DNA from 2 places in the Aggregatibacter sp. HMT-949 genome. Region 1 is predicted to be linked to the other one. Evidence: riboswitches for the same ligand, from Rfam matches in the RefSeq annotation. Region 1 holds a riboswitch; the other holds the start of a gene.

Evidence for each region. Region 1 has a riboswitch for thiamine pyrophosphate ahead of AB3F25_RS08085 (ABC transporter substrate-binding protein). Riboswitches for the same ligand answer to the same signal wherever they lie in the genome.
Region 2: linked by a shared signal. The riboswitch ahead of thiB (thiamine ABC transporter substrate binding subunit) and the one ahead of AB3F25_RS08085 (ABC transporter substrate-binding protein) in region 1 are both predicted to bind thiamine pyrophosphate.

The regions. Positions count from the first base shown of each region.
Region 1 is NZ_CP162010.1:1,709,049-1,724,355, reverse strand. It holds gene AB3F25_RS08145 (penicillin-binding protein 1A) at 1-488, opposite strand, end outside; gene AB3F25_RS08140 (competence protein ComA) at 587-1,417, shown strand; gene AB3F25_RS08135 (PilN domain-containing protein) at 1,404-1,922, shown strand; gene AB3F25_RS08130 (hypothetical protein) at 1,919-2,434, shown strand; gene AB3F25_RS08125 (pilus assembly protein PilP) at 2,437-2,832, shown strand; gene AB3F25_RS08120 (type IV pilus secretin PilQ) at 2,853-4,226, shown strand; gene AB3F25_RS08115 (amidophosphoribosyltransferase) at 4,241-4,927, shown strand; gene nfuA (Fe-S biogenesis protein NfuA) at 5,028-5,612, shown strand; gene asnC (transcriptional regulator AsnC) at 5,677-6,129, opposite strand; gene asnA (aspartate--ammonia ligase) at 6,286-7,278, shown strand; gene AB3F25_RS08095 (sodium-dependent transporter) at 7,521-9,035, shown strand; gene AB3F25_RS08090 (methionine/alanine import family NSS transporter small subunit) at 9,037-9,132, shown strand; gene AB3F25_RS08085 (ABC transporter substrate-binding protein) at 9,265-10,317, opposite strand; TPP riboswitch at 10,409-10,510, opposite strand; gene AB3F25_RS08080 (DMT family transporter) at 10,808-11,281, opposite strand; gene AB3F25_RS08075 (cation transporter) at 11,451-12,062, opposite strand; gene AB3F25_RS08070 (MerR family transcriptional regulator) at 12,128-12,538, shown strand; gene AB3F25_RS08065 (hypothetical protein) at 12,697-12,795, opposite strand; gene AB3F25_RS08060 (class I adenylate cyclase) at 13,041-15,307, shown strand, end outside.
Region 2 is NZ_CP162010.1:1,209,418-1,224,724, reverse strand. It holds gene AB3F25_RS05710 (FAD-binding and (Fe-S)-binding domain-containing protein) at 1-1,107, opposite strand, end outside; gene ompA (porin OmpA) at 1,493-2,590, shown strand; gene grxD (Grx4 family monothiol glutaredoxin) at 2,843-3,169, shown strand; TPP riboswitch at 3,284-3,382, shown strand; gene thiB (thiamine ABC transporter substrate binding subunit) at 3,413-4,411, shown strand; gene thiP (thiamine/thiamine pyrophosphate ABC transporter permease ThiP) at 4,418-6,022, shown strand; gene thiQ (thiamine ABC transporter ATP-binding protein) at 6,015-6,644, shown strand; gene bioB (biotin synthase BioB) at 6,653-7,666, shown strand; gene trxA (thioredoxin TrxA) at 7,869-8,192, opposite strand; gene AB3F25_RS05670 (2-hydroxyacid dehydrogenase) at 8,311-9,306, opposite strand; gene AB3F25_RS05665 (methionine biosynthesis PLP-dependent protein) at 9,320-10,432, opposite strand; tRNA gene AB3F25_RS05660 (tRNA-Gly) at 10,680-10,755, shown strand; tRNA gene AB3F25_RS05655 (tRNA-Cys) at 10,762-10,835, shown strand; tRNA gene AB3F25_RS05650 (tRNA-Leu) at 10,855-10,941, shown strand; gene znuA (zinc ABC transporter substrate-binding protein ZnuA) at 11,237-12,202, shown strand; gene AB3F25_RS05640 (hypothetical protein) at 12,191-12,460, opposite strand; gene AB3F25_RS05635 (MmcQ/YjbR family DNA-binding protein) at 12,459-13,241, shown strand; gene pntA (Re/Si-specific NAD(P)(+) transhydrogenase subunit alpha) at 13,611-15,143, shown strand; gene pntB (Re/Si-specific NAD(P)(+) transhydrogenase subunit beta) at 15,154-15,307, shown strand, end outside.

The DNA of each region.
Region 1 (15,307 bases):
TAAAGTTCCAAAATTTCTTGTTTACTGAGAGTATTTTCAATCTCGATGGCCAGCACCGCTTCGCGCGCCTTACGAATAATGGTTTTTTCCGGCGTTAAGAAGAAGTTGCGGGCTAATTGCTGGGTAATCGTACTCGCTCCCTGCGATGCCCCACCGTTAGTTACCGCCACCCATAATGCGCGAGCGATACCTACCGGATCTAAACCGTGATGATCATAAAAACGGCTATCTTCCGTTGCTAAAAAAGCCTCCAGCAAGCGTTGCGGGACGTTTTCCAACTTCACCGGAATGCGGCGCTGTTCGCCCACTTCGCCGATAAGTTTGCCGTCCGCCGTATAAATTTGCATCGGCTGTTGCAATTCCACAGTTTTTAAACTTTCCACCGAAGGTAAGGCTGATTTAAGGTGAATGTAAAGTATGCCGCCGGCTACTAATCCTAAAATACACAGGGTTAATAGGCTGCTTAATATTAATTTTGCGATCCGCATCGTAAAATTCTCTCTTGCTTGATGATTTATCTTGGAGTCATAACTATATTCAGCCGCTAAGTATAAAAGATTCACCGCCTAAATAATAGGAAAAGCATATGCTGATGCCTTATAAAAAACGGCAAGTAATTCAAATTGGCGTGTACCGACAACACGAACGATTCCAGGTCGTTTGGCTCAATCCTCAAAAACTAGTTCAATTTCTTTCTTTTTCTATCGAAGAAACGAACCTCTATGCCAAATTGACGGCACGTTTAACGGCAGATTTTCCGCAAATACGCATACAGCTTAGAGTGGTTGGCTGCATTTCACCGCATTTGACTTGGTCTAAAACGCTGATTTTGCCGCATTCGTTAAGCGTACAAGAATGCGAGCGACAATGTCAGTTTGTCTTGCAAAAAGAATTGCCTATCGCGTTAAACGAACTTTGGTTCGATTATCGGGCAAAGCCTCTGAAACAAGGTTTTCGTTTAGATATTCACGCCGTTCGCCGCCAAACGGCAATGGATTTTCAATGCGATTATGACAAATTGCCTCTTCAGGTTTTAGATCTCATGCCGCACGCGATTTTACGTGCGTTTCATTTTGTTTTGAGTGAACGATGTGAAAATTCGCTTTATTTGTATCAAGACGTGCAACATTGTTTTGCCCTTATGGAAGCCGCTCATCAGCCGCAAATGTTACAAGCAACGGGAAATTTGATTACGCTTTTCGAGCAATTTTGTCGGCGTTTTGAGTCAAAGATTGAACGGGTTTACTTTTATCGAACGGTTGATTGCGAACCAATCGATCTGCCTGCTGATTGGAATCAAGTGACAACCGACGCGCCTTTTATTGCCTTAGGAAATTGCCTTTGGCAAACGGAGCTACAACAAAATATATCGCAAGGCAGTGCGCGTTTAACAGAGAATAGGGATGAACGGGATTAATTTATTGCCTTGGCGGTTGGAAAAATATCAAAGGGCATTAATCACTTTTCTGATTAAGTTATGTGTCGTTTTCAGCACCGCATTGACCGCTTATGCGACGCTATATTGGTTTCACCAGCAACAACAGACCGAATTAAATGGACGCTTGCAAACCCTCGAACAACAAAAAAATCGCTTAGCCGAAACCGCCGGACAAGTTATGCAGATTAAGCAAACAATACAAAGTTTTACCGAATTGCAAGCCATTGCGCCCGAGAGCGTAACGCAAATTCTGTCCTTGTTGCCGCAATTTCCTTTCCGACAAGGTGAATTGGAGAGCTTTAATTTGAACGAAGATCTTGTTCAATTAAAGGGATTTTGTTTAGAACAAGACGAATTTGAACGATTACACGAATTTTTAAGTGCACATTTCATTTCGGTGAAGCTTATTCAATTTAAACCGGAGCAAGGACGTTTGGCATTTGAGTTTGAGCTTTCCTCAACCATAAAATCGGGTGATCGATGAAAAAGTTTATCAAATATCGTTTGCCGACAGTGGAAAAATGGTTGGCGTTGCCGAAACGCTATCATTGGAGTTTGTATGCAATTTGCCTAGGTGCGATCAATTTTCCCGTTATTTGGGAAAACTGGCAAAGCCATCAACGGCTGCAGTCTATTGAGCAAGAGATGATACAACAGACGGCAGAACTCGCTCACCAAGAAAAATTACTTATCGCGTTAAAACAACATTCCGATCGAAATGAGTTATCGCCGCAATTAACCAAGCGGATTGTGGCATTAGATCAACAAATTCACGGTTTGTTGAGTGAGGAAATCGAATTGACCGAGTATCAATGGGATTTTTCGTCTCATCCGGTGTTACAGCTTCAGTTGGTGGGGCGATTTCAAGAGTTACACGATTTTGTTGCCGCGCTTTCCGAACAGAATGCGTTAGCATTCGCTCAACTGGAAATGCAAAAAACGGAACGCGGACAGGTGCAAAGCCAAGTGATTTTACAATTAAAACGAGAGGAATAAGCGTGCGGAAATTTCACTATTTTTTTACGGCGATTTTAGGATTGTGTTCCTACTTGCCGGGACAAGCGGCCGATCCTTTTGATCGTACTCAGCGACAAAGTGAACTTCAATCGGAAACGAGAATATCAACACACACGGCAAAATGCTCTTTCAACGAGCCTGTTTTTGCCATTGAAACTGCGTTTGATCAACTGAAATTGGTGGGTGTAGTGATGTATAAACAAGTGCCCGAGGCCTTGTTTTTGGATGATCGCCAGCAATTAATTACGGCTAAGCAAGGGCATCGGTTAGGGCAGGAAAGCTACCTGTTGCAACAAATCAGTAAAAACGGGGTGCGGCTGCTTCGTCCAAAAACGGGGCAATGCGAGCAAACAGAATCTTTAGATGTACGATTTTAGGAGTATTTATGATAAATCGGTTGAAAAAATATGGTCTGCTTTTGTTGAGTTTTTGCTGTTTGAAGGTTGCAGCCGAGTTCAAAGAAAATCAAGTGTTTTCCATTCGTTTGAAACAGGCCCCGATGGTGGCGAGCTTGCAAGAGCTGGCACTGGTGCAAGGGACGAATTTAGTGGTGGATGACGAACTGGAGGGATCGCTTTCTTTGCAATTGGACAATGTGGATCTTGATCGCGTGTTGCGTTCTGTGGCGAGAATGAAAGGTTTGTCGTTGCGTGTGGAAGATGACATTTATTATTTGGGCAAACGTTCCGAGCAGGAAGCCTTTGCCGCACCGATGAATGCGGTGCCACCGGCGTTAGTCGGCGAATCCGTTGACGCGTTGAAAGAATCGGAATCCAATTTGGTCAGCCGTACGATAAAACTGCATTTCGCCAAAGCATCGGAAGTAATGAAATCCCTTACTACGGGTAGCGGCTCGTTGCTATCGCCGGCGGGTTCGATTGCCTTTGATGATCGTAGTAACTTGTTGATTATTCAAGATGAAGCGAAATCCGTCAAAAATATGGCGAAACTGATCGCAGAGCTTGATAAACCTATTGAACAAATCGCCATTGAGGCGCGTATCGTAACAATTACCGATGAGAGTTTGAAGGAATTAGGCGTGCGTTGGGGAATCTTTGCACCAACGGAAAACGCTTATCGCGTGGGTGGGAGTTTAGAGGCGGCCGGTTTTACGAATTTAACGGAAAATTTAAATGTGAATTTTGCCGCAAATACCACACCGGCCGGTTCAATAGCGCTGCAAGTGGCCAAGATTAACGGACGCTTGTTAGACTTGGAACTGACTGCATTGGAGCGTGAAAACAATGTGGAAATTATTGCCAGCCCACGTTTACTAACGACTAATAAGAAAAGCGCAAGTATCAAACAAGGGACGGAAATTCCTTATGTGGTCACCAACGGTAAAAACGACACACAATCTGTTGAATTCCGTGAAGCGGTACTGGGATTGGAAGTAACGCCGCATATTTCCAAAGATAATAATATTTTATTGGATTTATTGGTTAGTCAAAATTCACCAGGCAATCGTGTTTCTTATGGGCAGCAAAATAATGAAGTGGTGTCCATCGACAAGCAAGAAATTAACACCCAAGTATTTGCTAAAGATGGCGAAACTATCGTATTGGGTGGCGTGTTCCATGACACGATTAGTAAAGGTGTGGATAAAGTGCCGGTGTTGGGGGATATTCCGCTGGTAAAACGATTGTTCAGTAAAGAAAGCGAACGCCATCAAAAACGTGAGTTAGTGATTTTTGTGACGCCGCATATTTTGAAACAAGGGGAAACGTTGGATTCCTTAAAACAGAAAACGAGAGGCAAGCAAGGGCGGTAACGGTGCGGTTGGATTTGAGCAAATTTTTTCATTTTAGTTGCGTGCTATGCCAATCCGCTTTAAAACAAGGAGCAAACGGCATTTGTTCGAGCTGTCAGCGAAAGATGAAACGCTACATTTATTGCGGCGGTTGCGGTGCACCTTTGCAATATTTTGCTTGCCGTTGTGGAAATTGTCGACAACTGGAACCGGCTTGGGATCGAATGGTGGTTATCGGACATTATGCGGAGCCGCTTTCTTATTTGATTCATCGGTTTAAATTTCGAAAACAATTTTGGCTTGATCGCACATTGGCGCGTTTGTTGTTGCTTGCTGTTTATGATGCCAGACGCAGTCACGGCTTAACCTTTCCGCAAGCCATTATTCCCGTGCCTCTATATCATTTTCGTCAATGGCAACGCGGTTACAATCAAGCGGAGCTACTGGCGAAAATATTAAGTCGATGGCTTAAAATTCCTTGTTTATCCCATATCGTTAAGCGGGTAAAACATACACATACCCAGCGAGGATTGACCGCGCATGCACGCCGGCGGAATTTGAAAAACGCTTTCGTTGTAGGTTTTTCCGAGGGGTTTCCTTATGAATCGGTGGCTCTGGTAGATGACGTAATTACCACCGGTTCCACTTTAAATGAAATTGCCAAACAATTGCGTCAATTAGGTGTAAAAGAAATTCAGGTATGGGGGCTAGCGCATGCTTAGCTCACGTTATCAGTAACGGCAATCCTAATAAATGAGTGGAAAAAATGCTGCGGTAGGCGTATCATCGCTGACAAATTTTCTCAAGTATTAAGGAACGTTTATGGAACAGATTGCTATTTCGGAAGCGGCGCAAGCGCATTTTCGCAAATTGTTAAGTACTCAAGAAGAGGGCACTAATATTCGTATTTTTGTGGTTAATCCCGGTACGCCGAATGCGGAGTGCGGCGTGTCTTATTGCCCACCGAATGCGGTAGAGGAAAGCGATATTGAAATGAAATACGACAATTTTTCCGCCTTTGTCGATGAAGTCAGTTTACCATTCTTAGAGGAAGCGGAAATTGATTACGTAACGGAGGAATTGGGCGCTCAATTAACACTTAAAGCGCCTAATGCCAAAATGCGTAAAGTGGCGGATGATGCACCGTTAATTGAACGCGTAGAATATGTCATTCAAACTCAAATCAATCCGCAGCTTGCCAGTCACGGCGGACGTATTACCTTAATTGAGATCACCGAGGATGGCTACGCGATTTTACAATTCGGCGGTGGTTGTAACGGTTGCTCAATGGTGGATGTCACCTTAAAAGACGGGGTAGAAAAACAATTGATTAGTTTATTCCCGAACGAATTGAAAGGTGCAAAAGACGTAACGGAACATCAGCGCGGAGAGCATTCTTATTATTAACCTTCCATTTCCGTTTAATTAATATGAACAGGGGCGTATTTACGCCCCTAATCATTTTCGGCAATCATGGCTTTATGTCCCGCAAAATCGGATTTTGCATTGAAATTAATGTTTCGGTGGACTGAATCTCATCAATTAGTTGAATTTTGGTTGCTAGCACGGAGTGCAATTCCGCAATGGTATGCGTCATTACTTTAATGAAAATCGAATAGTTTCCCGTGGTATAGTAAGCCTCAACCACTTCATCAAAAGTCTCCAATTGTTTAATTACTTTCTCATAATCTTTCGCGCTTTTCAAAATAATACCGATGAAACAGCACACATCGTAGCCGAGTTTACGTTCGTCAATGATCACTTTGGTGCCTTCAATAATGCCGGACTGACGCATTTTTTCTACACGCACGTGAATAGTGCCGGGACTGACGCCGAAGTTTTTTGCCATTTCGGCATAGGGAGTGCGGGCGTCTTTGGTGAGAACGCGGAGGATTTGTTGATCCAAATTGTCAATATTGTGCATGAAATAACTCCTTTTAAAGATTATCTAATTTTTTACCATCTATTTAAATAATATTCAATATTAATCAACAGGTAAATAAAATACTTGAGCTATATGTTTATTTTGTTAAATAATGCCTAATGAAATTTACTTCTTTTTAAAAAATAGGCGGAAAATATGAAAAAAACATTTATTTTGCAACAACAAGAAATCAGTTTTGTGAAGAACACTTTCACCCAAAACTTAATTGAACAACTTGGTATTATCGAAGTGCAAGGCCCAATTTTGAGTCAGGTGGGCAATGGGATGCAAGACAATCTGTCAGGTGTCGAGAAAGCGGTTCAAGTTAACGTAAAACAAATCCCCAATGCGGTGTTCGAAGTGGTTCACTCTTTAGCGAAATGGAAACGACATACTCTCGCCCGTTTTCATTTTAAAGAAGGCGAAGGCTTATTTGTGCATATGAAAGCGTTGCGCCCTGACGAAGATTCATTGGATCAGACGCATTCCGTCTATGTGGATCAATGGGACTGGGAAAAAGTGATTCCGGAAGGTCGCCGTAATTTCGCCTATTTAAAAGAAACCGTAAATTCTATTTATCGTGCGATGCGTTTGACCGAATTAGCGGTGGAAGCACGTTTCGATATTCCGGCGATTTTGCCGAAACATATCACGTTTGTGCACAGTGAAGATTTAGTAAAACGTTATCCGAATTTAACCAGCAAAGAACGTGAAAATGCCATTTGTAAAGAATATGGCGCCGTGTTCTTGATCGGTATCGGCGGTAAATTATCCGACGGTAAACCGCACGACGGTCGTGCACCGGATTATGATGACTGGACGACGGAATCAGAAAACGGCTATAAAGGTTTGAACGGCGATATTTTGGTGTGGAATCCGGATTTAGAGAAAGCCTTCGAGCTTTCCTCTATGGGCATCCGCGTGGATGAATCTGCCCTTCGTTTGCAAGTCGGTTTAACCGGAGATGAGGAACGTTTAAAAATGGATTGGCACCAAGAATTACTGGCCGGCAAATTGCCGTTAACTATCGGCGGCGGTATTGGTCAATCCCGTATGGCGATGTTCTTACTTCGTAAAAAACATATCGGTGAAGTACAATCCAGCGTTTGGCCGAAAGAAATGCTGGAACAATATCAGCATATTCTTTAATTTCTTCAAGCATAGCATAGCAAAGTGCTGTAATACGCCGTGCATTGCTTGGCTCCAATGCGGTGCTGTTGGAGTACTTCATAGTCGCAGTGGCGACGGATCCGAACTAACGTTATTCGGTAAACCCAAGCGGAATGGGCAAGCCGAATAACGTTTTAGCTTTGAAATATCGTCAATTTTATTGACTCGCTTTAAGATTTCATTATAGTTGAGTCCTTTTTATTTTTAACAGGAACAATTTTATGGCGCAATCCGCTCCGAAACGTGAGACCTTCTCCGGTCGTAATGCGTTTATTTTAGCCGCCATTGGCTCAGCCGTTGGGTTGGGCAATATTTGGCGTTTTCCTTACACTACCTATGAAAACGGTGGTGGTGCATTTATTATCCCTTACCTTATCGCGTTATTAACCGCGGGGATTCCACTTTTATTTTTAGATTACGCAATCGGCCATCGTCACCGCGGTGGTGCACCGCTTTCTTATCGTCGCTTCAGCCCGCATTTCGAAGTGTTTGGTTGGTGGCAAGTGATGGTCAACGTGATTATCGGCTTGTACTATGCGGTCGTATTAGGTTGGGCGGCGAGCTATACTTATTTTTCCATCAACAGCGCATGGGGCGATAAACCGATCGACTTCTTTATTGGTGAATTCTTGAAAATGGGCGATATTGCTAACGGTGTAAGCTTTGATTTTGTCGGTATGGTGACCGGCCCGTTAATCGCGGTGTGGGTAGTTGCTTTGGGCGTATTGTCTTTAGGCATCCAAAAAGGGATCGCGAAATCCTCCGCCATTTTAATGCCTGTATTGGTGATTATGTTCGTTGCTTTGGTGATTTATTCATTATTCCTACCGGGCGCAGCGAAAGGCTTAGATGCGTTATTTACCCCGGATTGGTCAAAACTTTCCAGTCCTAGCGTGTGGATTGCGGCATACGGTCAAATTTTCTTCTCGCTGTCCATTTGCTTCGGCATTATGGTGACTTACGCTTCTTATTTGAAGAAAGAATCTGACTTAACCGGTAGCGGCTTAGTAGTAGGCTTTGCAAACAGTAGTTTTGAAGTGTTAGCCGGTATCGGCGTGTTTGCCGCATTGGGCTTTATCGCAACGGCTCAAGGGCAAGAAGTGAGCGAAGTGGCAAAAGGCGGTATCGGTTTGGCTTTCTTTGCCTTCCCGACCATCATTAACAAAGCGCCTTTCGGCGAAGTGTTAGGCGTGTTGTTCTTCGGTTCTTTAACTTTTGCAGCTTTGACTTCATTCATTTCGGTGATTGAAGTGATTATTTCCGCTATTCAAGATAAGCTCCGCATTCGTCGTGCAAAAGTTACCTTCATTGTGGGCGTACCGATGATGTTGCTTTCGGTAATTTTATTCGGCACTACTACCGGCTTACCGATGCTGGATGTATTCGATAAATTCGTGAACTATTTCGGTATCGTCGCTGTGGCATTTGTGTCATTAATTGCGATTGTGGCGAACGAAAAATTAGGTTTATTGGGCGATCACTTAAACGAAACGTCTTCTTTTAAAGTCGGCTTCTTCTGGCGTTTATGTATCGTTCTTACCACCGGCATTTTGGCGTTTATGTTGTTTAGCGAAGGCGCGAAAGTGTTTGCCGAAGGTTACGAAGGCTACCCGAGTTGGTTCGTAAATATCTTTGGCTGGGGGATGGCCGTAAGCTTGCTTGTGGTGGCGTTTATTCTTTCCCGTTTAAAATGGAAAAGCGAAACCAAATTAACGTTGGAAAGCAAAGGAGAATAGAATGAGTAGCAGTGCAATAATTATGATGATTATCGCCCTCGGCGTGATTTGGGGCGGGTTTATTTACGCCTTACTGCGTTTGCCGAAAGAAAACTAAACGAAACGAGATAGGACCGCACTTCAATGCGGTCCTATTTTGTTTTTCCAATATTTCCCGAAAGCCGGCTCAATTCTGTTTGTTGCCAAAATTCTGTTGCGCCATTTGTGAGCTTTCGCTTTATATCTTATCTTAGTTATTTTCTCCTCTTACTGCCTCAACCCAACGTTCAATTAACCGTTTACTTTCTACATCGGCGCCGAAGCGGATGAAGTCAATGTCCAATAAATTGAGTTTGGTCGGATCACTGGCTTTAGGGGAGGCTTTGGCGTGAATATTGGTTGGGATTTGGTAAGAATCGGATTCCCGCCATGGGATTTCTTGCGCTTCGGTGTCGAGGACGAAATCCACAAAATGTTTAGCGTTTTCAAGATTGCGTGCGCCTTTGATGATACTGACTGCGCCCAATGTGTAGCCGACACCTTCGCAAGGCAAAATGCCTTTTACCGGTGCGCCTTTGTCTTTTTCACGTACATAGCTGTGCATAAAGGATATGTCAACAGCCACTTCACCGGTGGCTAAATTACCGGTTGCCAATCCGCTTTTGGAATATTGCGCCACATTAGTATTGAGTTTTTTCAAGTAATCAAAGGCTTTTTCTTCACCCCAAAGTTGAACCAGTGTGGTGAGTAATGAATAGCCGGTGCCGGAAACGCGCGGATCGGCGTATTGGATTAGGTTTTTGAATTCGGGCTTGAGTAAGTCGGTAAAGCATTTGGGTTCAGGAATATTCAGCTGTTTTAATTTCTCCGTGTTCACACCGATGGCGACTTCCATCAAATAAATGATTGAGGTGTAATCACCCCGTTCGTCCATTAATTTTTTAAATTGCGGCATGATGTCTTTTTGTAATGGCGAACGATAGGAGGCGAGTAAGCCTTGATCGGCAGCTTGTAAGTGAGGTTCAAAGGTACCGCCAAACCAGACGTCTGCCTGCGGGTTGTCTTTTTCCGCTTTGATTTTGCCAAGCACAGCGCCGGTGCTGTTGCGTACGAATTTCGCATCGACCTTATATTTTTCGGCAAAACGTTGGGTGACTTTTTCACACGTGACATTTTGCACGCTGCAATAAATGGTCAGTTTGCCTTCCGCCTGGGCACCTTGTGTATAAAAAAGCATTGGGAGCAGGCAAAATGCGGCCGTTTTTAATGATGTTTTTGAGCGATTTTTAGAAAGCTTGGACATTGATTTAATCCTTAGTGAGATCAGATTGAAAAACAATACCGGCTAACAGCTAAACGGGGGAAAATGGCTTGAAATAAGCCCTGGAAAAGCAGAGTGAAGTGCATTAGTTTCCTACGTCAGTGCTAACTGTATCAGGTTCACGGGTATTTCTCAGCCCGATTGTTTGCGCAACCGAGCACCCCGACTAACGGGCGTTACTATAGGCGTTTGTTACGGATTTGTAAACGGATAAGACGAGTTTGAGAGACATTTTGATGCATCTAAGAGCAGCCAAAAGATAAAGGAAATTGGATCCTCCGCAGAGCACCGCATTGAAGCCTTATTTTACGCACAGGTTTCTTTCCAATGACATAAGCGACAATGCTTTTCAGCAAAGAGGGCATAATTTCTATGCCGCATCGTCAGTTGAATTGGAAAGCGCAATCTCAAACGGGAAATATTCCGATTGTATTGGTGTCTAGGCGGCTTCTGTTTTGGCAAATCGATCGCTTTAACTTTTCAGCAATGCGATGACTTTATCGCCGAAGAAATAGAATATCAGGCCGAAGGCGACAATCATCAAACCGATAAGTTTAACAAGGTTTATTTCACGCACCGGCATACCGATTAAGCCAAAGTGATCGATCGTGGCGGCGGAAAGCAGTTGACCGATAATAATAAAAAATAGCATGGCGGTAATGCCGAGTTTGGGCGCTAATAAAACGGTGCTGAATACCACGCCTGCACCGAGCACGCCGCCCAACAATTTCCACCAAGGCTGCTGCGGAATTTCACTCAATCCGGCCCATAAATCCGTTTTAAACAGCGCGATAATAAATAACAAAATGGTGCCGACGGCAAAAGAAATGAAGGTCGCGACGAGCGGTTCGCCGCCCACCGCTTTAGCCAATTGGGTATTAATAGCAGATTGCGACGCCAATGCGGTGCCCGCCGCCAAAGCAAGCAGAAGATAAACAAAAAACATTAAGCCTCCGAAAAAGGCGGCATTATAGTGTTTTTCCGCCCGACGTCCAATGACAAAAAACCTTGAAAGATTACACTGAGCGTCGTTTTAACAGGGAACGGTGACCATCACCAACAGCACCGCATTGAAACAGACACCAATGCGGTGCTGTTGGCGACAAACGCAGTTTTTAGTTCACTTTCAATTCACTTTGGGCTTGATGGATTACTGCTACGGCCCCACTTATGTTTAATCCACCCATCACGGTTGCCACGAGTAAATCGGGTAAGTTGGATTGGGTAAAATACACTGCACCTGCCGCAGCAATAACCAGTAAATTACCAATCGCATCGTTACGCGAACAAATCCATACGCCGCGCATATTACTATCACCTTCGCGGTATTTGTAAAGTAATAAGGCGGAAATGACGTTTGCGACCAAGGCAAGTATGCCGATTAAGCTCATTTTATGATAACTTGGCAAACTGCCTAGCCACCATAAATACGCACTTGAGCCTAGCACCCATACACCGAAAATTGCCATCGTGTAGCCTTTGAGTAAAGACGCTTTTGCACGTACTGATAACGCCATTGAAAGCACAAACAAGCTAATTCCATAATTGCTAGCGTCGCCTAGAAAATCCAACGAATCCGCCAATAACGAGGCAGAGTCGGCGTTTACGCCACTGATGATTTCTACCAAAAACATTCCAAAGTTAATGGCAAATACTGTCCATAAAATATAGCGATAATATTGTGAAACAGCTGTTTCACAATGATGAGAAGAACAACAATCTTTCATTTTTTCTCCTTATTCATTAAGATGAATGCACTTTAAACCCTGTACTAACAACAAGGTCAAAGAAAATGAAAAATTATTTACAAATTAAAAACCTTTGCGAACAAACCCACTCCACACCGGAAACCATACGGTTTTATGAAAAAATTGGTTTACTTCCTGCTCCCATTCGAGCGGCAAACGGCTATCGTCTTTATACGCAAGATACCGTTGTTTTACTTAATTTTATTAAAGCTTGCCGTGAACTTGGTTTCAGTGTGGAAGAAACCGCTCGTTTTACTGAGCTTTATCAACAACAAAAAGGCGAATGCGTCCCTGTTAATATGTTGGTGCAAAAGCATTATCAAGATATACAAGAAAAAATTGCTAAATTGCAAGAAATTGAACGTTTTCTCTTCCCTTTAATGCAATGTGAAAAAAATGATGTTACCGAATGCGAAGCCTTAAAAGGCATTTCAACACGCGCAGAACAACATTAAAAAATCGCTTTATTTTGTGCTTAACATAGGATTTATTTTTTTCCAAAGTTATCAATACAAACCACTTTTTATTCAACTATTTGTTATGGATTATTGTCGAGTTTTTATAAAAAAGTGATTTTTACTACCTTGTTTGGAATTCTCGGTGATGAGCTACGTTAACACCGAGAGCGAACGGATAAAGTCAGAACTAAACAGAAAAAAAGCGTGATTTGCATAGCATTCAATGCGGTGCTGTTGGCGAACTTGGTGGAAATCAGCAGTGCTAAGGGGCACAACATCATCGGCGTGCAGAAAGTGGCGAATACCTAACCGAAAGTGCTGGATTTGGTCGACAGGCTCGCGCGGAAATCGGCGCAAAAGAAATCAGCGTAATAAAATCAATTGTTCAAAATAGGGCGCAGGATATCGCAAATTGCGCACGGATTGGGCGTCGTGCTTTGCTTTTGCGCCCGCAAGTGGTAGAGTAACGCCAATTTTTTCCATCCGATAAGGATGTCGCTTGAAACACGATCTTAATCGAGCGAGAAAATGTGTGGAAATGTTAGATCGACGCCGTTTGGAACGCGCGTTGCTCGGTTCCGGTGACGGTTTCCAACAGGTTTTGTTTTTGCTCCCGCTACTTTTTCAATTAAATCATCCAAGTTTGCCCGGTTATGTGGTGAAAGCGCCTTGCGGCGTCGCACATTTTTCATTGTCGGATTATCAACAACGTTTTCTTAAGGGCGAATATCCCGCTCATTACGATGCTTTCAAACGGCAATTTTATACGGCCAAACCGCCGATTTTAGGTTTGTACGTAATGGGCAGTTTCGGCTCGATTAGCCAAACCAGCAGTTCGGATATGGACACTTGGATTTGTTGTCGTGAAGACTTAAACGATACACAGCGCGATTTATTAACGCAAAAAGCACGCCAAATCGAAGAATGGGCGCTGCAATTCGATGTGGAAATTCATTTTTATTTAGTCGATCAACAACGTTTTCGCAATGATCGTTACGCTGACCCGATCACGAACGAAAATAGCGGTTCAGCGCAATATATGTTGTTGTTGGACGAGTTTTATCGCTCTGCCGTTCGTCTTGCAGGCAACCCGCTATTGTGGCTGCATTTTTGGGTGGAAAAGGAAACGGATTACGAAAGCGAAGTGCAAAAAGCCCTCGAAAACGGCGAAATCAACCCGCAGGATTGGGTGGATTTCGGTGGATTAGGGCAGTTTTCAGCCAATGAATATTTTGGTGCCAGTCTTTGGCAGCTTTATAAAGGAATTGATTCGCCTTATAAATCGGTGCTGAAAATTTTACTGTTGGAAGCCTATTCCAAAGAATATCCGAATACTCGTTTGATTGCTTGCCAATTCAAAGAAGATCTGTTTGCCGGCAACACCACGCCGTCTCATCATTTTGATCCGTATATCGCTATGCTTGCCAAAGTGACGGATTATTTAACCGAACTTGCCGAATTTAAACGATTGGATTTTGTGCGCTGTTGTTTTTATGTAAAAGCCACCGAAGATTTGGCACTATGCCAAATTCATAACTGGCGCACCAATTATTTGCAAATTTTGGCGCAAGAATGGGGTTGGAGTGACGATACCATTCGCGAACTCAATCGTCGTCCATTTTGGAAAATTAAACGAGTGAAGGAAAGTCATGAGAATTTGGTGAAATTCCTGATGCTGAGTTATCACAATTTGGTCAATTTTGCGCGTAAACACAAAATTCATTCCCGTGTAGCACCGCAAGATATTAACATTCTTACGCGTAAACTTTACACCGCATTTGAAGCGTTGCCCGGCAAAGTGATTTTGCTTAATACGCAAATTTCTCGCGATTTGTCGGAACGCCACATCAGTTTCTTAGAAGTACGTGGCAACAAACATTTTAAAGACGGTTGGTATCTGATTAATCAACCGCCGAGCGCGATGATGTTCTCGGAAAATCGTGTCATCGAATACAGCGAGAGCTTGAATAAATTGGTAGCTTGGGCGTATTTCAACCGCTTACTTACCGCCGAAACCGAGCTGTATTTATTCAGTCAAACCGTCAGTATCGAAACCTTACGTAATTTTGTGGCGGATCTGCGCTTATCTTTTTCGCGCGCCATTACCGCAGCCGACAGCGGTGCCCTGGCGACACCTTGTGAAATTCGCAATATCGTCATTGCGGTGAATTTAACGGTAGATCCCACCGCCCATTTAACTGAATTGAAAGCCCAGCTTTCCGCCAGTGATTTGTTTAGTTTCGGTCCGCTCGAACAAAATTTAGTCGGTAGCATTGATTTCACTTATCGCAATATATGGAACGAAATTCGCACCCTGCATTTTGAGGGGCCGCATGCGATTTTGATGGCCTTAAAAGTGCTTTCCAATAAAATTTATCGTGGTGCTGGCAGTCCGCGTTCCGTACAGGTTTTTTGTTATAGCCAACATTATCGGCGCGCTTTACGTAGCCTAGTGAGTGCTTTGGTTAATCGTTGCATCAGTATTCAATTGGGTGACAGCCAAGCGTGCCATACACCGCGTTTACGCGTGGCCGGTAAAAACTGGCAATTCTTTTTCGAAGATCGCGGCATCAGTTTGCAAGAAGTGGATAGTGACGCGCAAAATGCAGCAGATTTTGATGACGTGCTGCAAAGTCCGGTGGAAGAAAAAGACGAGCTTCCCGCACCGGATCGTCGATATCCGCCGGAAATTGATCACTTCGCTAGCGAAGGTTTCTTACAATTTTTCTTTGAAGATAACAAAGACGACAGCTTCAATGTCTATCT
Region 2 (15,307 bases), 500 kb from region 1:
GTTCACTTGGCGTTCGATTTTTTCTTTATTGTTGCCGGCATATTCCACAATGTTAAGGCCTAAAATCGGATTGCTTTCATCTTCGGTTAAAAGTTCGTTGACGGAGTGCCAAATGATGTCTTGTTTGGCGAGGTTAAGCACCTTTGAGTCAATCGTTTCGACAGACAACGCATTGGCTTTCACCATAAATGGCGCGTTGCGTAACGCCGCATCAAAGGAACTGTATTTAATGTTAATTAGCGTGCGATATTGCGGAATCGGCAAAAGATTGAGTTTGGCTTCGCAAATAAAAGCAAGGGAGCCTTCGGAGCCGGTAAGAATGCGTGTGAGGTTAAATTCGCTTTCGTCTTCGTTGAAGACATTTTTGAGATCGTAACCGGTGAGAAAGCGGTTGAGTTGCGGTAAATCATTAATAATGGCAGCGCGTTTTTTTTGGCAACGTTGCGCGATTTCTTGATGAAGTTTTTTGCTGCTTTGATTTAAGTCAAGCGTGTCAATGTTTTCTAAAACGTCGGCAGAATCAAGTGCACGGGTATCCAAAATATCGCCGTTCATTAACACCGAGCGTAGGGCCAATACATGATTGGAGGTTTTGCCATATTGTAATGAGCCTTGGCCGGACGCATCGGTATTAATCATTCCGCCTAAGGTGGCGCGGTTACTGGTGGAAAGTTCCGGTGCAAAGAATAGACCGTGCGGCTTTAAAAATTGGTTGAGTTGGTCTTTCACTACGCCGGCTTGCACACGCACCCAACGTTCTTCTTTGTTGAGTTCTAAAATCGTCGTCATATGACGTGACAAATCGACAATAATGTTGTTATTAATTGATTGGCCGTTGGTGCCGGTGCCACCGCCGCGCGGGGTAAAGGTGAGCGATTGAAATTCCGGACGATTCGCCAGCTTGCTTAAGCGCACTACATCCGCCACATTTTTGGGGAACAAAATCGCTTGCGGTAGTTGTTGATACACGCTGTTATCGGTGGCAAGACTTAAGCGATCGGCATAACTCGTGGCGATATCGCCTTCAAAATGCTGTTTTTTAAGTTCATTGAGATAATGTTGAACGGTTGCGTCCGATTGCGGAACGTTGGAAAGACGGGGTAGCATGATATTACTCACAAGAATTTAGTAGAAATAATGAGAAAAAATGATATATGAAGCGACGGACAATGTCGATTTTAAGAAAAAAGAATCAAAGTAAATGTGTGAAAAAATACTGAATAATCGTTTATATTATGTATTATTTGATTATAAAATAGCCAGAGGAGGCAAAAAAACTTTGACCTTTGGGATTTTTGTAGCATAATGACGGTACTTTTGAACGTTCCTTTGGCGATACAAAGGAATTGAATTTGTCAAAAGGATGAATAGGGCAAATTCAAAACCCTAGTTAAGCAAACGTTTAGTGCGTAACTTTATGAAAAAGTTCACAATAAACGAGGAAACTTTTCTTACTTACCAATCGATGACTAACTAAATAGAGGACATCAAAATGAAAAAAACTGCAATCGCATTAGTAGTTGCCGGTTTAGCCGCAGCTTCTGTAGCTCAAGCAGCTCCGCAAGAAAATACTTTCTATGCGGGTTTTAAAGCTGGTCAAGCTTCTTTCCACGATGGTATCAAATCAAATACCGATGGTTATAACGCACATAGCCAAGAGTTTGGTACAGGTTATCACCGTAACTCATTCACTTACGGTGTATTCGGCGGTTACCAAATTTTAAATCGTGATAACTTCGGTTTAGCAACTGAATTAGGTTACGATGACTTTGGTCGTGTTAAATATACTCGTAATGATTTAACTTCATTCAAACATACTAACCATGGTGCTCACTTAAGCTTAAAAGGTAGCTACAACCTTGGTGGTTTAGTTTCTAGCTTAGATGGTTTGGATCTTTACGGTAAAGCCGGTGTTGCATTAGTTCGTTCTGACTACAAAGTTTATGACAACGGCAATCGTGATCATGCCGAAGGTCGTCATAGTTTACGTACTTCCGGTTTATTCGCAGCTGGTTTCGAATACGCATTGCCTTCATTACCAGAGTTAGCATTGCGTGTTGAATATCAATGGTTAACTCGTGTAGGTAAATTCCGCACTCAAGAAACTGCAGATAGCTCTGTAGATTATAACCCATGGATCGGTTCTATCAACGCTGGTTTATCTTACCGTTTCGGTCAAGGTGCTGCGCCAGTTGTTGCACCTGAAGTTGTAAGCAAAACTTTCAACTTAAACTCTGATGTAACTTTTGCTTTCGGTAAAGCAAACTTAAAACCAGAAGCTAAAACTACTTTAGATGGTATTTACGGTGAAATCGCACAAATCAACAACTCTAAAGTTGCTGTGGCTGGTTACACTGACCGTATCGGTTCCGATGCATCTAACTTAAAACTTTCACAACGTCGTGCAGATACCGTAGCTAACTACTTAGTATCTAAAGGTGTGGCTGCGCAAAATATCTCTGCAACTGGTTACGGTAAAGCGAACCCAGTTACTGGTGCAACTTGTGACGCGGTTAAAGGTCGTAAAGCGCTTATCGCTTGTTTAGCACCGGATCGTCGTGTTGAAATCGCAGTTAATGGTACTAAATAATAGTTTAATTTAGTTTCCTTTAGCGGATTAAATGGAGAAAGACCTAAACTTTGGTTTAGGTCTTTTTTTTGTTTTTTACGGTATATTTAAAAAAGAAGCTTTAGCGCTCTAAATTAGCACCGCATTGGAAGTTTATTTGCATTTCCATATCGTGACGGAAAATATAAATCTGACATTATTACTCTGGCTTTACCTTGCTCTGTTTATTACTTGTGCTACAATGCGCAGCATGTTTTATTCATGGGAAACATTATGGAAACTTTAGATAAAATTAAAAAACAAATTAGCGAAAATCCGATTTTAATTTATATGAAAGGATCGCCGAAATTGCCTTCTTGCGGGTTTTCTGCGCGTGCGGTCGAAGCCCTAATGAACTGCAAAGTACCTTTTGGTTATGTGGATATTCTTCAGCATCCTGATATTCGCGCGGAATTGCCCGCCTACGCAAATTGGCCAACTTTTCCCCAATTATGGGTTGATGGGGAATTAATTGGTGGTTGTGATATTATTTTAGAAATGTATCAAGCTGGCGAATTACAAACTTTATTAAGCGAAACGGCAGCAAAACATCAAGCTTAATTCATCGAATAAAACCCGCTCAAAGCGGGTTTTGTTTTACCCAAAATTCGTGAGCAGACGAACGGTTTCACACTAAAGTGCTTGTATATTTGAGTCAGTTTTTATAAACTTTCGCCCCATTAGTCGGGGTGCCAATACCGTTACGATTGGCTGAGAAATACCCGTGAACCTGAAACAGATAATGCTGGCGTAGGAAACTAATTCTTTTCATTAAGCTGTTTCGCATTTTGTAAGGACAGTACAATGAAAAAAACGTTTCCGATACTCTTCACACTTTTGGCTACAAGCGCATTTGTGCAAGCCGTTCCTCAACCGCTCACCGTTTATACTTATGATTCTTTCAGTGCCGATTGGAGTGCTGGTCCAAAAGTCAAAGCCGGGTTTGAGCAACAGTTCCCTCAATGTCAGCTAACTTACGTCGCGTTCGATAACAACGGCACGCTTTTTAACCGTGTGCGTTTAGAAGGCAAAAAAATTAAAGCTGATGTAGTGTTGGGTTTAGATCATCATCAAATCGATGAAGCGAAAAAATTGGCGATATTTGAACCCAATAAAGCGGATTTGTCCAAGTTGGTCCTGCCGTTAAAATGGGAAGACCGTATTTTCTTACCTTTTGATTTCGCTGAATACGCGTTTATTTACGATAAAAATAAACTTGCTAATCCGCCAAAAAGCTTAAAAGAACTGGTGGAACGCAAAGATTTAAAAGTACTTTATCAAGATCCGCGCACCAGTAGTATTGGGCGCGGTTTATTGCTTTGGGTGAATGCGCTTTACCCGCAAGCGGAAGCGCAAAATATCTGGAAAAACTTATCCGAACATACGGTCACTGTCACAAAAGGTTGGACAGAAGCCTACGGCGCCTTTTTGAAAGGCGAGGCCGATTTGGTATTGAGCACCAATACTTCGCCGCTTTATCATCTTTTGGCCGAACAAAAAGAAAATTATGCGGCAACGGATTTTACCGAGGGTGGTGTATTACAAATTGAAGTGGCGGCGAAAGTTGCTAATCGTAATAATGTTTGCGCTGATTATTTTCTTGACTATTTGCTTTCGCCGCAAGCCCAAGCAGATATCGCGAAAAATAACGTAATGTTGCCGGTGATTGATACGCCGATTGAAAGCCATATCGACGCGTTGAAACGTCAAACTCAAAATATGCCGGTGTTAGATACTTCAAAAGTAAGCGGCGAACAGCTTAAAACTTGGATTAATGAGTGGCAAAAAGCCCTCTCCAACTAATTGATGATGTTGTTGTTTTCTCATCCGCATTTCCGCCCGCGCCATTATCTTGGCGGAAGTGCGGTTATTTTTTTCATTCTCTTTCTTTATGTTTCGTCTTTGTCGGCGGTGTTTTCCGTAGGCGGTAGTTATTCATGGACGGCTTTCAAACAAGACGATTATTTGCATCAAATTATTGCGTTCAGTTTCCTACAGGCTTTTTTGTCTGCACTGCTTTCCGTATCAATTGGTGTGCTATTCGGTCGCGCATTTTTTTATCACTCTTTCCCCGCAAAAGCGCTGATTCGGCAACTTCTTTCGCTAACTTTTGTTTTACCGGCATTATTAACCATTTTCGGTTTGCTCGGCATTTATGGTTCCTCCGGTTGGTTAAGCCGGTTTGTTCAATTTTGTGGAATTGACTGGAAACCATCGATTTATGGTTTGAGCGGAATTTTACTCGCTCATCTTTTCTTTAATATTCCTCTTGCTGCCAGAATGACTGAACAAGCGTTGCAAGCCATTCCTTTCGAACAACACCAATTGGCGGCACAGTTAAATATCCGCGGTTGGCAATTTTTCCGTTTAATTGAATGGCCATATTTGAAAAATCAGCTTATTCCGGCTTTTACGTTGATTTTTATGCTGTGTTTCACCAGCTTTACCATTGTACTTTCTCTTGGCGGCGGGCCGCAAAACAGCACATTGGAAGTGGCGATTTATCAAGCGATTCTCTTTGAATTTGATTTTCCGAAAGCGGCAGCTTTCGCACTGATTCAATTTGCCTTCTGCGTTGTATTGTTCGGTTTGTCGCAATTTTTCGCTGAACCGCCGGAAACAACGCCTTCGCAGCATTATCTCCGGCATTTTAACTCTTCCAATGCGGTGCTAAATTTGAATGTCATTATTGTGTTCATCGGCTGTTGTTTTATTTTCACGCCACTACTGCATATTGTAATTGAAGGATTGAGTGCGCCACATTGGTCAAGTTTTTTGCAAGATCCGCAACTATGGAAAGCTTTTGGTTATTCTCTTGCCATAGCACCGAGTTCGGGCGCACTGGCTGTGTTGTTTTCTTTTGCCCTTTTGCTGTTATCTCGTCAGTTGCAATGGCTGCATTTTCCCATTCTCGCTAGCTTAATTCAAAGCGGCGGGATGACGATTTTGGCTGTTCCGACACTCATTTTGGCTGTCGGATTATTTTTGCTTTTACAGGGAATCGATTTCACCAATATTCATTTATTTTTGGTTGTGGTGATTTGTAACGCCTTAACCGCAATGCCCTTTGTGATCCGAATTTTGAATGGGCCGATGACACAAGCGATGCAATATTATGAAAAATTATGTTTGTCGCTTAATTTAAAAGGCTGGCAACGCTTTAAATTAATTGAATATCCGTTATTAAAAGCGCCGCTAAATTATGCTCTGGCACTAGCGAGCACTCTTTCGTTGGGCGATTTTACCGCGATCGCATTGTTCGGTAGTCCGGATTTTACTTCCCTGCCTCATTTGCTTTATCAACAAATCGGCCAATATCGCAGTCAAGAGGCCGCAATTACCGCATTGATTTTATTAAGTTTATGTGTCGGGTTATTTATGTTTATCGAACGCTATAAAGGACGTTATGATTAAGTTAAAACAGCTGCGTTTCGCTTATCAAAAGATGCCAATGTGCTTTGATTTGCACGTATATGCTCAAGAAAAAGTTGCCGTTATCGGCGAAAGCGGAGCCGGAAAAAGCACCTTATTAAATCTTATTGCCGGTTTCACCTATGCTGATGCAGGCGAAATTTGGCTCAACGGTGAAAATCATACTCGTAGTGCACCTTATGAACGGCCGGTTTCGATGTTATTTCAAGAAAATAATTTGTTTACGCATTTGACCGTGATGCAAAATATCGCGTTGGGGTTAAAACCGAGTTTATCATTGAACGCACAGGAAAAAAGTCAGATAGAACAGGCAGCGGAAGCGGTCAATTTACAAGATTTTTTAGCCCAAAAACCGGGCGTTCTTTCCGGCGGGCAAAAACAACGGGTTGCATTGGCGCGTTGTTTGTTGCGCGATAAGCCCATTTTATTGCTTGACGAACCTTTTTCTGCGCTCCATCCGCAATTACGAGCCGAAATGCTACAGTTGATCGACCAGTTATGTGTTGAAAAAATGTTAACCTTACTGCTTGTAACTCATCAGCCACAGGAACTTGAAGGGCATATTGATCGCATTATTCGGATTCATCAAGGACAAAATTTATAGGAATAATTATGACTATCGCACAACCTTTACAGCTAAACAGCATTACGCCGCATCCTTCCGTCGAATATTGGTCGGTTTGCAAGATTGAAGCATTGTTTGAAACGCCATTTTTGGAGCTTATCTATCGCGCGGCGCAAGTTCACCGCGAATATTTTAATCCGCAAGCGATTCAACTTTCTACGCTGATGTCGATTAAAACCGGCGGTTGTCCGGAGGATTGTGGCTATTGCCCACAGTCGGCGCGTTATCAAACAGGCGTACAAAATCAGCAATTATTGGATGTAGAGGAAATTGTCGCCAAAGCAAAAATCGCCAAAGAGCGTGGCGCGGGGCGCTTTTGCATGGGGGCAGCGTGGCGCGGACCGAAGCCAAAAGACATCGCCAAAGTGACGGAAATCATTAAAGCGGTGAAAGATCTCGGCATGGAAACTTGTGGCACTTTCGGTTTATTGCAAGATGGCATGGCGGAAGAATTAAAAGACGCCGGTTTGGATTATTACAACCATAACATCGACACTGCGCCGGAACATTACGACGAAGTTATCGGCACACGCCGCTTCGACGACCGCATCAGCACGCTCGGTAAAGTGCGCAAAGCGGGCTTGAAAGTCTGTTGCGGCGGAATTGTGGGCATGAATGAAACCCGCAAAGAACGTGCCGGGCTGATTGCTAGTCTCGCTAATTTGGATCCGCAACCGGAATCCGTGCCGATTAACCAACTAGTCAAAATTGAAGGTACGCCGTTGGCTGACGCGGCGGAATTAGATTGGACGGAATTCGTACGTACCATCGCTGTGGCACGTATCACCATGCCGAAAAGTTATGTACGCTTGTCTGCCGGTCGCCAAGGTATGAGTGAAGAAATGCAGGCAATGTGCTTTATGGCAGGGGCGAATTCCATTTTCTATGGTGACAAACTACTCGTCACAGGCAATCCGGAAGAAGATGGTGATCAGCTGTTAATGGCAAAACTCGATCTTGAACCGGAAACGGAAGAAAATCGAAAAACGATTAAACGTTAGAAAAGACGAAAATAAATGTTTCAATGAGGTCGTCAAATAGCACCGCATTGAAGCTTTGATATTCGCCGTTTTGATTTATTTTCCTTGGCGGCAGCGAGGTCGCTTATTAGCACCGCATTGAAAGTCCTTTCGGTGGAAGAAATCAGACGATCCGGGAAAGAAAAAACCTCTTATTAAGATAAGAGGTTTTTTTAGAATAAAATTAAAGATGTTGATTAATGAAAGCGGCTAATTGACCTTTTGGTAACGCGCCTACTTGTGTTCCCACTACTTGGCCGTTTTTCACTAAAAGTAACGTTGGAATGCTACGCACGCCATATTGTGCGGCCACGCCTTGGTTTTCATCCACGTTAATTTTCACGATTTTCGCTTTGCCGTCAAATGCCGGAGCAAGCTCGTCTAAGACCGGCGCAATCATTTTGCAAGGGCCACACCATGGCGCCCAGAAATCAACTAAGACGGGAAGATCGGATTTTAATACGTCCGCTTCAAAGGTTGCGTCTGTGGTATGTAGTACTTGGCTCATTTTTTATTTCCTTTGTTAGTAAATATTGCACCCTATTTGGGCAATTTGCTGAATTGTAAGCGTGCTCAGAATAGCACGCGCTTTTTTAAAGTACAGTTATTAATTTAATCGCTTAAAACTAAGAGGCTAAAACGACATTTTCGCAAGGTTTGCCGGATTTGAGTTTATAAATGTTGGAAAGTGTAACATCAGCGATGCTGGTCAGGGCTTCCTCCGTTAAAAAGGCTTGGTGACCGGTTAATAACACGTTATGGCATGAAGACAAACGACGGAATACGTCATCTTGAATCACTTCGTTTGATTTGTCTTCGAAGAATAAATCCCGTTCGTTTTCATAAACGTCCATGCCGAGTGCGCCGATTTTGCGTTGTTTTAACGCATCGATAGCGGCCGGTGTATCAATTAATGATCCGCGGCTGGTGTTAATGATCATTACGCCGTCGCGCATTTTGGCGAAAGCTTCACGGTTCAACAAATGATAGTTTTCTGGTGTGGCGGGACAGTGCAACGTGATCACGTGCGATTTGGCGTAAAGCTCGTCCAATTCTACATAGTTGGCACCAAGCTCTTCCGCTTGCGGATTTTTGAATGGATCGTAAGCCAAAATATGCATGCCAAATCCCTTCAAAATTCGCATTACCGCGATGCCGATTTTGCCTGTTCCAATCACCCCCACGGTGCGGCCGTGCATATTGAAACCGATTAGCCCTTCAAGAGAGAAATTGGCTTCGCGGGTACGTTGATAGGCGCGGTGAATACGGCGGTTTAACGTCATCATTAAACCGACTGTATGTTCTGCCACCGCTTCCGGCGAATAAGCAGGGACACGTACCACTTGAATACCGAGATCCTGTGCTGCTTTTAAGTCGACGTTGTTAAAACCGGCGCAGCGTAAGGCGATAATTTTTACGCCGAGAGCAGCCAGTTTTTCCAATACTTTTCGGCTGCCATCGTCATTCACGAAAATGCACACTACTTCGCAATGTTCCGCCAAACGCGCGGTACTTTCGTTCAACATAAAATCGAAAAATTCAAGCTCGAAACTGTATTTTGCGTTGATTAATTCAAAATATTTACGGTCGTAACTTTTTGTGCTGTAAACCGCAATTTTCATATCGCCTCCGAGACTATTTCAAGTGAGTAAAAGCCTGTAGTAAGTCCGCTTTAATGTCTTCCGCGTTTTCGATACCTACCGAAAAACGTAGCAAAGTATTGGTAATACCGCGTGCTATGCGCTCGTTTTCCGGAATATCCATGTGGGTTTGAGTCGCTGGATATGTAATGAAACTTTCTGTTCCGCCGAGGCTTTCCGCGAAAGTAATCAGTTTGATGGATTTTAGAAAGGTATTCACCCAATTTTCATTTTTCAAACGGAAAGAAAGCATTCCACCTTTATTTGGGTAAAGTACGGAATCCACTTGCGGTTGCATTTTTAAAAATTCGGCAATTTCCTGAGCGTTATCTTGATGGCGTTGCATACGTAACGAAAGGGTTTTCATTCCGCGTATGGTAAGCCAAGAATCAAATGGAGAGAGCACCGCACCCGCACCGTTTTGAATATAGGCAATGCGTTCGCACAGTTCTTGTCCCTTAGCCACAATTAAACCGACCAACGCATCGTTATGGCCGGCGATATATTTAGTGCCGCTATGGATTACGATATCTGCACCTAAATCTAATGGACGGGAAAGTACGGGCGTAAGGAACGTATTATCGACGATTAACAATAGGTGGTGTTTTTTCGCGAGTTTGGCGATTTCTGCTACGTCGCATTCTTCCATTAACGGGTTAGACGGGGTTTCGATGAAAATCGCTTTGGTATTTTGCGTGATTGCCGCTTCAATTTCAGCCTTCGATGCGGTGTTCACATAAACCGGTTTTACGCTGTTATTATTTTTATAAGAGAAATCAAGTAAACGATAAGTGCCACCATATACATCACTGGAAACGATCCATTCGTCCGGTGCGCTGAATAATGTCATTAAAACTTGGATCGCGGCCATACCGGAAGAAAAGGCGAAACCGCGATCGCCGTTTTCTAATTGCGCGATTGTGTCTTCCAATACGCTGCGCGTCGGGTTTTTGGTGCGTGTGTAGTCAAAACCGGTGCTTTCGCCAATGCCGCGGTGGCCGTAGGCAGTGGAAAGATAAATTGGGGTTGAAACCGCGCCGGTATGTTGGTCACTGCGGTTACCGGCCTGCGCGAGTAGAGTATCGATAGCGTATCGTGGTGTTGTCATAATGCCCTCTGAAAATAACTGAAAAGTAAGCATACTTTTGTGGAAAAAATACAGTCGGCATTTTGGCACAAAGGCCAAAGTGATAAAAGAAGAAATTAAAAAATAGCGGGGAAATTAGCCACTTCGTTATTTGCTGTTAATAATTTAAACAAAATGCAGTTTTTTTAAACGCTTAAAAATAATTTTCAAATCGTCGATTGACAGATTTTCAAATTTCCGTAAAATGCGCACCACCAAAAAGGTAGATGCGGGAATAGCTCAGTTGGTAGAGCACGACCTTGCCAAGGTCGGGGTCGCGAGTTCGAGCCTCGTTTCCCGCTCCATTCAACGGCGTGTTAGCAAAGCGGTTATGCACTGGATTGCAAATCCATGTAGCTCGGTTCGACTCCGGGACACGCCTCCATCAAATATCAGTTGTCTATGCCCGAGTGGTGGAATCGGTAGACACAAGGGATTTAAAATCCCTCGCCTTTCGAGGCGTGCCAGTTCAAGTCTGGCTTCGGGCACCATTTAATAGCCACAAAATTAAAAATAGCGGTCTATAATTCTCTCCTCTCAAAAGTTATTCTTATCTTAAGTTTAATCAAATTCTTGAAATACGTCCACGAATAGTGTTTTTTGGCAATGTTTTTCGCCAACTTTGTCAGAAACAGATCGGCAAATTTTCTTTTTTATGAAATTTAATTCGTTTTTTAATGAAAAAGTCTCATCAAATCTTTCCATAAAATCATTGCAATTTAGTTAAAAAAGCGTAGTCTTTTACGCCGATTTGAGAATCATTCACAACTAAAGTTAGGATACAAAATGAAAACAGCATTAAAAATCAGTGCAATTTCTACTGCACTTTTGGCTTTGCCGATGTTGGCAAATGCCGAAGTATTGGCTTCCGTCAAGCCTCTTGGCTTTATTGCCTCTTCCATCGCCGACGGTGTAACCGACACCCAAGTTTTAGTTCCGGCCGGTGCATCGCCGCATGATTACAGCTTGAAATTGTCCGATATTCAAAAAGTGAAAGCGGCTGATCTGGTACTTTGGGTGGGCGAAGATATTGATTCGTTCTTGGATAAACCGGTGAGCCAAATCGATCGCAAAAAAGTGATTACTATTGCTGATTTGGCAGATGTGGAACCATTATTAACAAAAGCCCACCACGAACATTTTCATGAAGAAGGCGAGCATGCTCATAAGCACGAACATAAGCATGAACATAAACACGAGCATGAACATCATCATGATCACGGTGATGAAGGGTTAACCACTAATTGGCATGTGTGGTATTCGCCGGCAATTAGCCAAATTGTGGCGCAAAAAGTCGCGGATAAATTAACCGAGCAGTTCCCCGATAAAAAAGCGCTCATCGCACAAAATTTAGCGAATTTCAACCGTACATTGGCAGAACAAAGCGATAAAATCAAAGCGCAACTTGCACCGTTTGCCGATAAAGGCTTTTTTGTTTTTCATGATGCCTACGGTTATTTCAATGATGCCTACGGCTTAAAACAAAGCGGCTATTTCACCATTAACCCGCTTGTCGCCCCCGGCGCGAAAACGATTGCGCACATTAAAGAGGAAATCGAAGAGCATCGCGTAAACTGCCTTTTCGCCGAACCGCAATTTACGCCGAAAGTGATTGAATCTCTTGCGCAAAGCACCAAAGTGAATGTCGGAAAACTTGATCCGATTGGTGATAGCGTGGCGCTAGGTGCGGGATCTTATGCGAATTTCTTGCAGGCAACGGCGGAAAGCTATGCGCAATGTTTAGCAAAATAGTTTATTGGTGATTTTTAAGAAATGGCGGATTTTATCCGCCATTTTTTGTAGGATGATGGAAAGAAGGAAAACAGGTGCGCATTGAACTACTGAAATAGCACCGCATTGAAGTCTCCAAACAACACCGCATTGGGGGCGCAGATAAAGCGGCTTCAATGCGGTGCTATTTTGGCAGGGCGGCTTTATCGGCATTTTTATCGAACATCGCCCCATTTTCAGCGTAGAATTAAACCACTGCAATAAACAGGAGGTTAACATGGCAAAACAAGATTTAGCTAAACAGGTATTCGATTATGTCTTGAAACAATACGGCACTCAGCCCGAATATCTTTGGAAGTCCTACCCGGATTATGCGGTGTTGCGTCATGCCGATAATCGAAAATGGTATGCCATTGTGATGAATGTTGAGAAGACGTCATTAGGGCTAAGCGGCACGGGGAAATTGGCGGTGATGAACGTGAAATGTTCCCCTGAAATGCTAAGCGTATTTTTGCCGCAAGCCGGTTTTTTACCGGCGTACCACATGAATAAAAATCATTGGATGACGGTGTTGCTAGATGGCTCTGTAGATAACGACAGCATACTGTTTTTATTAAATGCCAGTTTTGATCTCACTGCTACCCGACAAGTGAAAAAGCAACTTGGGATCGCCCGTTATACAGAATGGATCGTGCCGGCTAACCCGAAATATTACGATGTGGAGAAAGACTTGCGCGAAGGTGGTGAAATTTATTGGAAGCAGAGCAACAATATTGCCTTGGATGACATTGTGTATATGTACATCACTGAACCTACGGGGGCTATTCGCTATAAATGCCTGGTGTTGGAGGTAAACATTCCGTATCGGCAAAAACGCACGGATGATTTACAGGTGAAGCGGGTGATGAAAATTCGTTGCTTGAAAGAATATGATAAAAATCTCATTCCACGCGCAAAAATGGCTCAATTCGGTGTCACTTCCGTACGCAGCCCACGGCATATGCCTTATGCATTAAAACAGGAAATTGCACTGTTGACTGGTGATGCTAGCGAAAAGTAAAAACACATTAAAAAACATCGCACTTTGATTTCTCAAAGTGCGATGTTTTTTTATGGAATTTTTTCGCTGCTTCACCGGCTTCAAAATTCAATGGTTTGTTTTCAGCTCGGAATTTATCAAAACGCGGCATGGCAACGCGATTGGCACCGCATTGAAACGAATAAATTGGCCCGGGACAATGTTGTTTGCCGCATTTTCCTTCATTTTTATGCAACCTATCGCAATATCTTGTAAAACCAGTTAAAAAAGCCTACCTCTTTTAAAGGGAACAGTGATAGAGTGAATGTCGCTTGACGTTTGTCATTTACAGGAAAATGGGGCAGCCCATTTCGCAATCATCAACCCAATCATCAAACAGAGGGAAACAGTATGTTAATTGGTGTACCAAGAGAGCTGCTTGATAATGAAAGCCGTGTGGCGGCGACGCCGAAAACGGTTCAGCAGATCTTGAAATTGGGCTTTGACGTGATCGTAGAACACGATGCAGGTTTTAAAGCGAGTTTTGAGGATCAAGCATTTTTAGACGCGGGCGCGAAAATTGGCACGGCAGCTGAAATTTGGCAATCGGATATTATCTTTAAGGTGAATCCGCCAACGGATGAAGAAATTGCCCAAATGAAAGAGGGCGCGACGCTTGTGAGCTTCATTTGGCGTATGCAAAATCCGGAGCTCATGAAAAAACTGACCGCGAAGAAAATCAATGTGCTTGCGATGGATGCGGTGCCTCGTATTTCACGTGCGCAAGCTTTGGATGCGCTTTCCTCTATGGCGAATATTTCCGGTTATCGTGCGGTGATTGAAGCCGCCCACGAGTTTGGCAGTTTCTTCACCGGTCAAATTACCGCGGCAGGTAAAGTTCCGCCGGCTAAAGTGTTGGTGATTGGTGCTGGCGTCGCGGGCTTGGCGGCAATCGGTGCGGCAAACAGCCTTGGTGCGATTGTGCGTGCTTTTGACTCTCGTCCTGAAGTGAAAGAGCAAGTGCAAAGTATGGGTGCAAGCTTCTTAGAAATTGATTTCAAAGAAGAAGGCGGCAGTGGCGATGGTTATGCGAAAGTGATGTCGGAAGAATTCAACCGCCGTGCGATGGCGCTTTATGCAGAACAAGCCAAAGAAGTAGATATTATCATCACTACGGCAGCGATTCCGGGTAAACCGGCGCCACGCTTAATCACCAAAGAAATGGTGGATTCCATGAAACCGGGTTCGGTGATTGTGGATTTGGCGGCAGCAACGGGTGGTAACTGCGAATATACCGAAGCCGGTAAAGTGGTGACCACAGAAAACCAAGTGAAAATTATTGGTTACACCGATTTCCCAAGCCGTTTGCCAACTCAATCTTCTCAACTTTACGGCACAAACTTAGTGAACTTATTGAAACTGTTGTGCAAAGAGAAAGACGGCAACATCAATATTGATTTTGACGACGTAGTATTGCGCGGCGTAACTGTGGTACGCGACGGGGAAGAAATTCCGCCGGCACAAATCCAAGTATCCGCTCAACCAAAACAAGAAGCAAAAGCAGCACCGGCAGCCGAGAAAAAAGAAGCAAAACCGACCGATCCTCGCGTGAAATACGGCGTAATGGCAGGTGTCGGCGTGTTGTTTCTGTGGTTAGCTTCCGTGGCACCGGCAGCCTTCTTATCACACTTCACCGTGTTCGTATTGGCTTGTGTGGTGGGTTATTACGTAGTTTGGAACGTCAGCCATGCACTTCACACCCCATTAATGGCGGTGACCAATGCGATTTCCGGCATTATTATTGTGGGGGCGTTGTTACAAATCGGTCAAGGCAACTTCTTTATTAGCGCACTTGCCTTTGTGGCAATTTTGGTGGCAAGCATCAATATTTTTGGTGGTTTCCGCGTGACACAACGTATGTTAGCAATGTTTAGAAAAGGTTAAGGAGCGCACAATGTCTGAAGGTTTAGTACAGGCTGCGTATATTTTAGCAGCATTACTTTTCATCATGAGTTTGGCCGGTCTTTCTAAACATGAAACCGCCAAAGCAGGTTGCTGGTTCGGGATTGTCGGGATGACAATCGCCCTTATCGCTACCATTTTCGGGC